DNA from 2 places in the Nesterenkonia maliinae genome. Region 2 is predicted to be linked to the other one. Evidence: predicted binding sites of a transcription regulator. Region 2 holds the regulator's gene; the other holds the start of a gene.
The links. Region 2 encodes LexA, which represses DNA repair genes until DNA is damaged. Its sites were predicted from a motif close to TCGAACANNTGTTCGA; they were not measured.

Region 1 (3,410 bases), on a different contig from region 2:
CCGGGCGTAACGCACTCCCTCGTGGATCTTCGGCAGAATTGCTTTCACCGCTCGCGTCAAGATCACTGGGTCCGCCGTGGCGCTGGGCAACTTGATCGTCACCGATGGCCCGTGCGCGCCATCAGTGTTGAAGTGACTCGTCATCGCCCACACCGTCACGAGCTTGGCCTGACGATGATGTTTCTGCAGCCGAGCCGAGGCCCGCTGGGCATAGATTCCGAGCACCTGCTCCATCGTGGCCCGAGTGGTCACCGGCTCAGAGAAGGAGCGGGAGAAGATCAGTTGGTCCTTGATCTCTGTGGCTTCCTCGAAGGGCAGACACGGCACCCCACGCAGCTCCAAGACCACGCGCATCATGACGATGCTGAACCGGTCCCGAATCATCACCGGATCCGCGTTGCGTAGCTGCTGGATCGTCTCGATGCCCATTGCGTTGAACCGCTTCGCCATGCGGCCAGCGATCCCCCAGACCTCATCCACTGGGAGGTTGGAGAGCAGCTGCTCGCGATGCTGCTCGGGCACGGATTCCCAGACACACACCCCACCTAGATGGTCGAGCTTCTTCGCTGCCCGGTTGCTCAACTTGGCCAAGACTTTCGTGCGCCCGATCCCAACGCACACCGGCAGACCCAGATGCTTCCAGAGGCGGTCCTTGACCATTCTGGCCCAGCTCAGAAGCTCAGGCAGAGTGCCGCGGACCTTCACGAACGCCTCATCGATCGAGTACTGCGCCACCTCCGGCGCGCACTCCTGCAAGACCGAAATAAAGCGATCCGACATCTGGCCGTAGAGCTCATAGTTCGAGGACTTCGCCACCAGGTTCAGCCGTTCGGCCGAGGCTGCGAGCTTGAACCACGGCTCCCCCAGCGGGATGCCCAGTGCTTTCGCTTCTTTGCTGAGCGCGACGCAGCAACCGTCGTTGTTTGAGAGCACCACTACGGGCCGGTCCCGGAGTTTCGGGTCAAAGACTCGCTCGGCCGAGACGTAGAAGCTGTTGACATCGATGAGGCCTATGAAGTCACGGCCCTCGGGCTCAGCGAAATTGGCTACACGTTGTGGATGCACTTGATGACGACTCCCCAGATCTCGAGTTCAGAGAGCTCCTGAACCTCGATCGGGGGGTAGGAAGGGTTCTCCGCTTGGAGCACCACTCCCCCATGGACGAGCCTCAGCCGCTTCACGGTCATTTCACCGTCGAGAATAGCGACCACCACGGACATGTCCCCCGCGGTCAGCGAACGATCCACGATCAGTTCATCACCGTCACTGATCCCCGCACCTTCCATCGAGTCACCAGAGACCCGGACAAGGAAAGTGCTGTTGAGATCTCGGATGAGGTACTCAGAGAGGTTGATTGGAGCTGTCTCGTAATCCTGGGCCGGGGACGGATAGCCAGCAGCCACAGACTCAGGAGCCCGCAAGAGGCCCCGAGCTACGTCGGTCTCATCGAGACTCTGGATCTGTTCGATACGCATGGAAGCCTCAGTATCTATCGAACATAGCTTCGATAGCAACGCGGCGGAAACGCGACGGTAAGAGAATCATGGGTTGGCCTATTTGAACCCGTCGCCGGACTCCCCTAGTCGCAGGTCACACGCGAACTGGGCCACCAGCAAGAAGATCGGCTTAGAGGTCACGCACGTCACATTGCGCGGTGTGAAAAGGCCGCCACGTATTGATGCGAATGTCATGGTGAGCGATGGTTTTACGGGCACGCAACTGCGGCAGCTCTCGATCTTCGCTCCTCGCTGGCAACCAGAACATCGTTTCTAGGTCGGCATTGTTGAACTCGCTTCCGGTACTGATCGCCCGCTACGGGGCATTCCCCGACTGTAGGGTGTGTGCATAAACATCCACAGGAAAGAGGAACGCATGCGTCGGAATGCACTTATTGCTGGTCTGGCGTCACTCACGCTCGTCCTGGGAGCCTGTGGAGATGACGGGGAGGAGCGCGCCCAGACCATAGACCCTCCCCCTTCAGAAGCTCCCGACGGTGAGACGGAAAACGCTCCGGAACCCGCGCCTGAGTCGGAGCACCTCGACGTCGAGTCGGCGCTGCTGACCCTGGAGGACATGCCCACAGGCTGGACAGAAGAGTCAGATGACGCTTCGAGTGACACAGATGACGATGCGGCCCTGTGTGACGTGGAGCTGATAGGAGACGCTGAAGCCGTTGATGATGCAAGCGCCGAATTCTCCGCGGGTGACTTCGGGCCTCTTCTTAGCCACACGGTTGCGGTATTTGACGACGATGAAGCGGAACAAGCGCTTGAGGCGTTCACGGAGGCTCTCAGCAACTGCAACGAGTGGACTGAAGAGTCTGAAGATGGACCGTTAACGTTTCGTCCAGCTCCACTGTCTTTTCCCTCCTTCGGCGATGACACCCTCGCCATCCGCTTCAATGTGGCGAGCGAAATGGTCGACATGACCATGGACATGATCGCGTGGCGGCAAGCTAACACCATCAATCTCATCGCGGTTGCTGAGGTCTTCGGAACACCGGACGCTGAGCAGACCGAGGAATTCGTAACGGTGGCGGATGAGCGTATCGCTTCGCTTCTCTAGCCCGCGGTTTGTACTCAACGCAGGTGCTGGTGCCGTTCCAGCAATCACCAACACCTCGAGGCCCTGGGGCCTGCCGCACGATCGGTCATCGAGATGTTAACCTGTCGGCTCCCTGACTGAGACATCACGCCGCCAGTAATATCAACGTATGCCGTATAAGCCCGTCGTCCCTGAAGGTCAACACCTCGGCACGTCACGCAACGTTGATGGTGCTGTCACAGGCCATCTATTCGACAACGAGACGAACGAGCTCAGAGGACACGCCGCCTGGGAATGGGTTGACGAATCCAACAATGAGCACTCGTGGGAGCCCGAGCCCTACGACTCCTCAGAATCGACACCAGAGGAGGATAGCGAATGGATCGAACTCATCGCTACACTCATCATGGCCGGGACCGCTACGGCCGTCATCGCGGCAACCCCACGCATCAAGCGTTGGTGGACTGAAATGGCCTCGCCGCTCCTGCGAGCTGCATGGGAACGGGTCAGCGCGGTCGTCGGCAAGACGAGCAACCGGGCAGACACTGTCAAGCCTTCGGCCATGCCAAGTACGGAGTTGATGACAACTACTCGGGCCTTGGAGCGTGCCGTCGTAGAATCCAGAATCAAAATGCGGAGTAGCGAGTGGGAACAACGATTCCGGGCGATGCTTGCCGCCGGAGTTTTCAAAGATGAGCAGCTATGGATCCTATCCAACGCGAAAATTGAAGATGACCACACCCTTGAGTCGAAGAGCCCTAAGACTCAACTAACGCCTCAACAGTTTGTGGATCGTATCAAGGTCATGCTCGAGACCAATCCCCTGTTGCTAGACGAAGCGACTTCCGCTGAGTTGATTCGAGTTT
Region 2 (3,410 bases):
TCTCGTTGGAGCCGTTGGCCGCCCAGATGTGCTCGTCGGTCAGCTCAGCCGGCTCACCCTCGGAGGCGAGGTCTCGGTTCAGGTACTCGGCGAGCTTCTGGCGCAGGACCGAGAACTCCCGGTCCGGGTAGCGATTGAGCTGGGCGGCCGCGGCGCGGACTTCCTTGCCGATGGCGTCGACCACGTCTGCTGGGACGTCGTAGGTGGTCTCATTGACATTGAGCATCGCCTTCACGCTCAGCTGCGGGGCTCCATAGGGTTCTTGACCCTGGAGCTCTTCACGCAGCGGCAGACGGGACAGGTTCCGGGAGCGGGATGAAGTCACCGGGACATTCTAGCCGGGCGGGCCGTGCTGATCTGGGCTCCGAGCCGGGGGCCCAGAGGGGCAGCCCGGACGGGACTGGTCAGTCGACTCAGTCGACCGGGACGAAGAGTTCCTGGCCGGGGGTGAGCTCGGAACCGTTGAGATCGTTGAGCTCGGCGATCTGACCGATGAGCACCTGGGTGTGCTCGTCAGAGTCCACCGAAGCTGCCACGCTCCACAGGGTGTCCCCCGCGCCGATGGTGACGACTTGGGCGTCCACCCCGGGAACATCACCGGATGACGCCTGTGCCTGATTGAGCAGCGAGGTGGCCAGCATCAGCGCTCCGAGCAGCGCGATGGCCAGGGCTGCCAGCACCGGAAGGCCCAGCAGGAGGAAGCGACCGCGGCGAGTGAGGTGCACTGCCGGAGCCGGTGCGGAGTCGACAGGTGCAAGTGCAAGCTGTGCTGTACTCATGGGGAAGAACCTCTCATTCGAACGTGTGTACTATTTCTAGCACATAGTTTCGAATCTTGACCAGACTCGCCGCAGAATCAATGGAATCTCTCTACGATTTCGAGTAACCTGAGCGCCAAGTTCGAAGTGATCTTCGAAGCGAATCTCACTGTGAACAGTCCATCAGCAGGGTCTGACATGGATGCTGACACAGGGCGGATGCGGCGGACGGCTCGGCACAACTATGGAGGCAGCAATGGCGCAGAACACCAAGGACTCATCGGCAGCGCCGCGACTGACTGATCGGCAGCGGCAGATCGTCGACGTCATCCAGGAGTCGCTGGCCGAGCGCAGCTACCCGCCGTCCATGCGAGAGATCGGCGACGCCTGCGGACTCGCCTCGCTGTCCTCGGTGACCCACCAGCTGGCCCGCCTGCAGGAGCTCGGTTACCTCAGACGAGTTCCCGGACGGCCGCGCGCCATGGAGGTGCTGCGCGACTCAGCCGGCGCCCCGGTGCTCAGCGAACAGGCCCAGGAGGCCGAAGCTGCGGCTCGCGACTCCGTGGTGGACCTGCAGGGCTACCGCACACAGTCGGACAGCAGGATCTCTGAGATCCCCGTCGTGGGACAGATCGCCGCCGGTGGACCGATCCTGGCCGATCAGCAGGTTGAGGACATCATGCCCCTGCCGCGGCAGCTCACCGGCGAGGGCGAGCTGTTCATGCTCCAGGTCCGCGGTGACTCGATGATCGAGGCCGGGATCTTCGAGGGCGACTGGGTCGTCGTGCGGCGGCAGAGCACCGCGGAGAACGGTGACATCGTCGCCGCGCTGCTCGATGACGAGGCGACGGTCAAGACGCTCAAGCGCCGCGACGGACATGTCTGGCTGCTGCCGCAGAACCGGCAGTACGAACCGATCCTGGGCGACGAGTCCACGATCATGGGCAAGGTCGTCACGGTGCTGCGCAGCCTCTGAGCCGTTGGAGATCTCGGCGGCCGCCTAGTCCCCGCGCGGCACGACCGTGGGTTCCGCACCCGTGGGGGTGGGTGGGTGCTCACGAAGGTTCTGTTCGGTCATGACGTCCAGGAGCCGCGACCATCGTTCGTCAACGGTCCGCTCGCTGAGCTGCACGCGCTCCGGGACGTCGCCCTCCGCGAGTTCCTGCAAGGGCCAGATCCCGCGGTGCAGCTCCTCATCGGTGGGGCCTCGATCTACGGTGACGGGCAGCCAGTCAAACCCGGTGACGCGTGCGTCGTCATCCGTGGCCTCGACCGTTGCGTAGACCACGGTCCCGCTGGCAGTCTCCACGACGCAGCAGGCCTCGTCCTGGTTGGAGAGGAAGTTGCCCATGGACCACACCACCCACATGCCCTCGTCCGACGGGCCACCGTCGAGCTGCTCCACCGGCTGGGGGGTGTGCGAGTGGCTGCCGAAGACCACGTCGATCGCGCCATCGGCGGCGAGCTGCTCACCGTACTCGCGCTGCTCTTGATTGGGCGCGTCAACATACTCTTCGCCCCAATGAACAGACGCGACGACGATGTCGGCGCCGTCCTCCCGGGCTTGCGTCGCCTGATCGGTGAGCTCCTGAGGGCTGACATCAGAGACCCGCCACAGTTCATCGTCCTGCGGCCGGTATTGCTGGTTGTGCAGCATCGAGGTGGCCAGGTGAGCCACGGTGACCTCTCGCCCGCCGCGTTCCATCGTGTAGAGCTGAGGTCGGGTGGCTTCGGCCTCGGTGCGTGCCGTGCCCGCATGTCCCAGGCCGGCGGCGTCGAAGACCTCGAGTGTGCGTTCCGCACCGGCCGTTCCCTGGTCCAAGGAATGGTTGTTGGCGGTGGAGCACCCGTCGAAGCCCACCGCGGCGAGATCTCCGGCGAGCTCCGGCGGGGCCGCGAAGACCGGGTATCCACTCGGCTCCACGCCCTCTGGAGCGATCGGCACTTCCAGCCCGCAGAGCGCGAGGTCGGCGCCGCTGATGAGGTCTCGGACTCCGCCCATCATCGGCGCAAAGGCGTAGTCGGCGTCCTCGGCCAGCGCGGCTGCCGTGTCGATCAGCGGACCGTGGATGAGGATGTCCCCAGTGCCAGCGATGGTGAACTGCGTCGACTGAGGTTCGTCCGTCTCCACCGGGCTGGTTGCCTCGTTGCCGGCATCAGGCTGCGCGGTGCCGGGCTGCGTGGAGTCAGGCTCCCCGGTGTCAGGCTGTGCGGTGTCGGGGGCAGGCTGAGCCGGGTCATCTTCGGTGCTCTCGGCGCAGCCCGCCAGCGTAAGCGCTGCCGTGAGCACCCAGAAGGCGTGCACGAGGCGTGGGCGTCTGGTGCGTTCGGGATGCTGCATGGTCTGTGTGCCTCCTGGGGCCACCCGAGGTGTTGATCGAAGCGCCCCCTGAGCGTGGGCGTCTGGTTGATGCTGCTGCCGATGCTCGGTGGTCACCTGTGGGGAGGCGGTTGCCGAAGCTGAGGTCCAGCTACTTGTCTCGTTCCGCCAGCCGAGCCAGAGCCCCTCGAGCGAGGTCCCCGTTGACGGTCGGCCAGAAGTCGGGCATCGACTGCTTGAGGAACCCGCCATAGCGCGCCGTGGCCAGGCGTGAGTCCAGGATGGCCAGCACTCCCTTGTCCTCGCCGGTCCGGATCAGTCGCCCTGCGCCC

Region 1: ACHAA4_RS05745 (LexA family protein) is a predicted target of LexA. The motif match lies at 1,493-1,508, and genes of this name have one in related genera.

The regions. Positions count from the first base shown of each region.
Region 1 covers NZ_JBIMEY010000002.1:272,572-275,981, reverse strand. Annotated here, with positions in the region: gene ACHAA4_RS05750 (Y-family DNA polymerase) at 1-1,065, opposite strand, end outside; gene ACHAA4_RS05745 (LexA family protein) at 1,047-1,475, opposite strand; gene ACHAA4_RS05740 (hypothetical protein) at 1,873-2,565, shown strand; gene ACHAA4_RS05735 (hypothetical protein) at 2,714-3,410, shown strand, end outside.
Region 2 covers NZ_JBIMEY010000001.1:949,442-952,851, forward strand. Annotated here, with positions in the region: gene ACHAA4_RS04310 (histidinol-phosphate transaminase) at 1-325, opposite strand, end outside; gene ACHAA4_RS04315 (LysM peptidoglycan-binding domain-containing protein) at 414-779, opposite strand; gene lexA (transcriptional repressor LexA) at 1,015-1,734, shown strand; gene ACHAA4_RS04325 (CapA family protein) at 1,759-3,099, opposite strand; gene ACHAA4_RS04330 (ATP-dependent DNA helicase) at 3,230-3,410, opposite strand, start outside.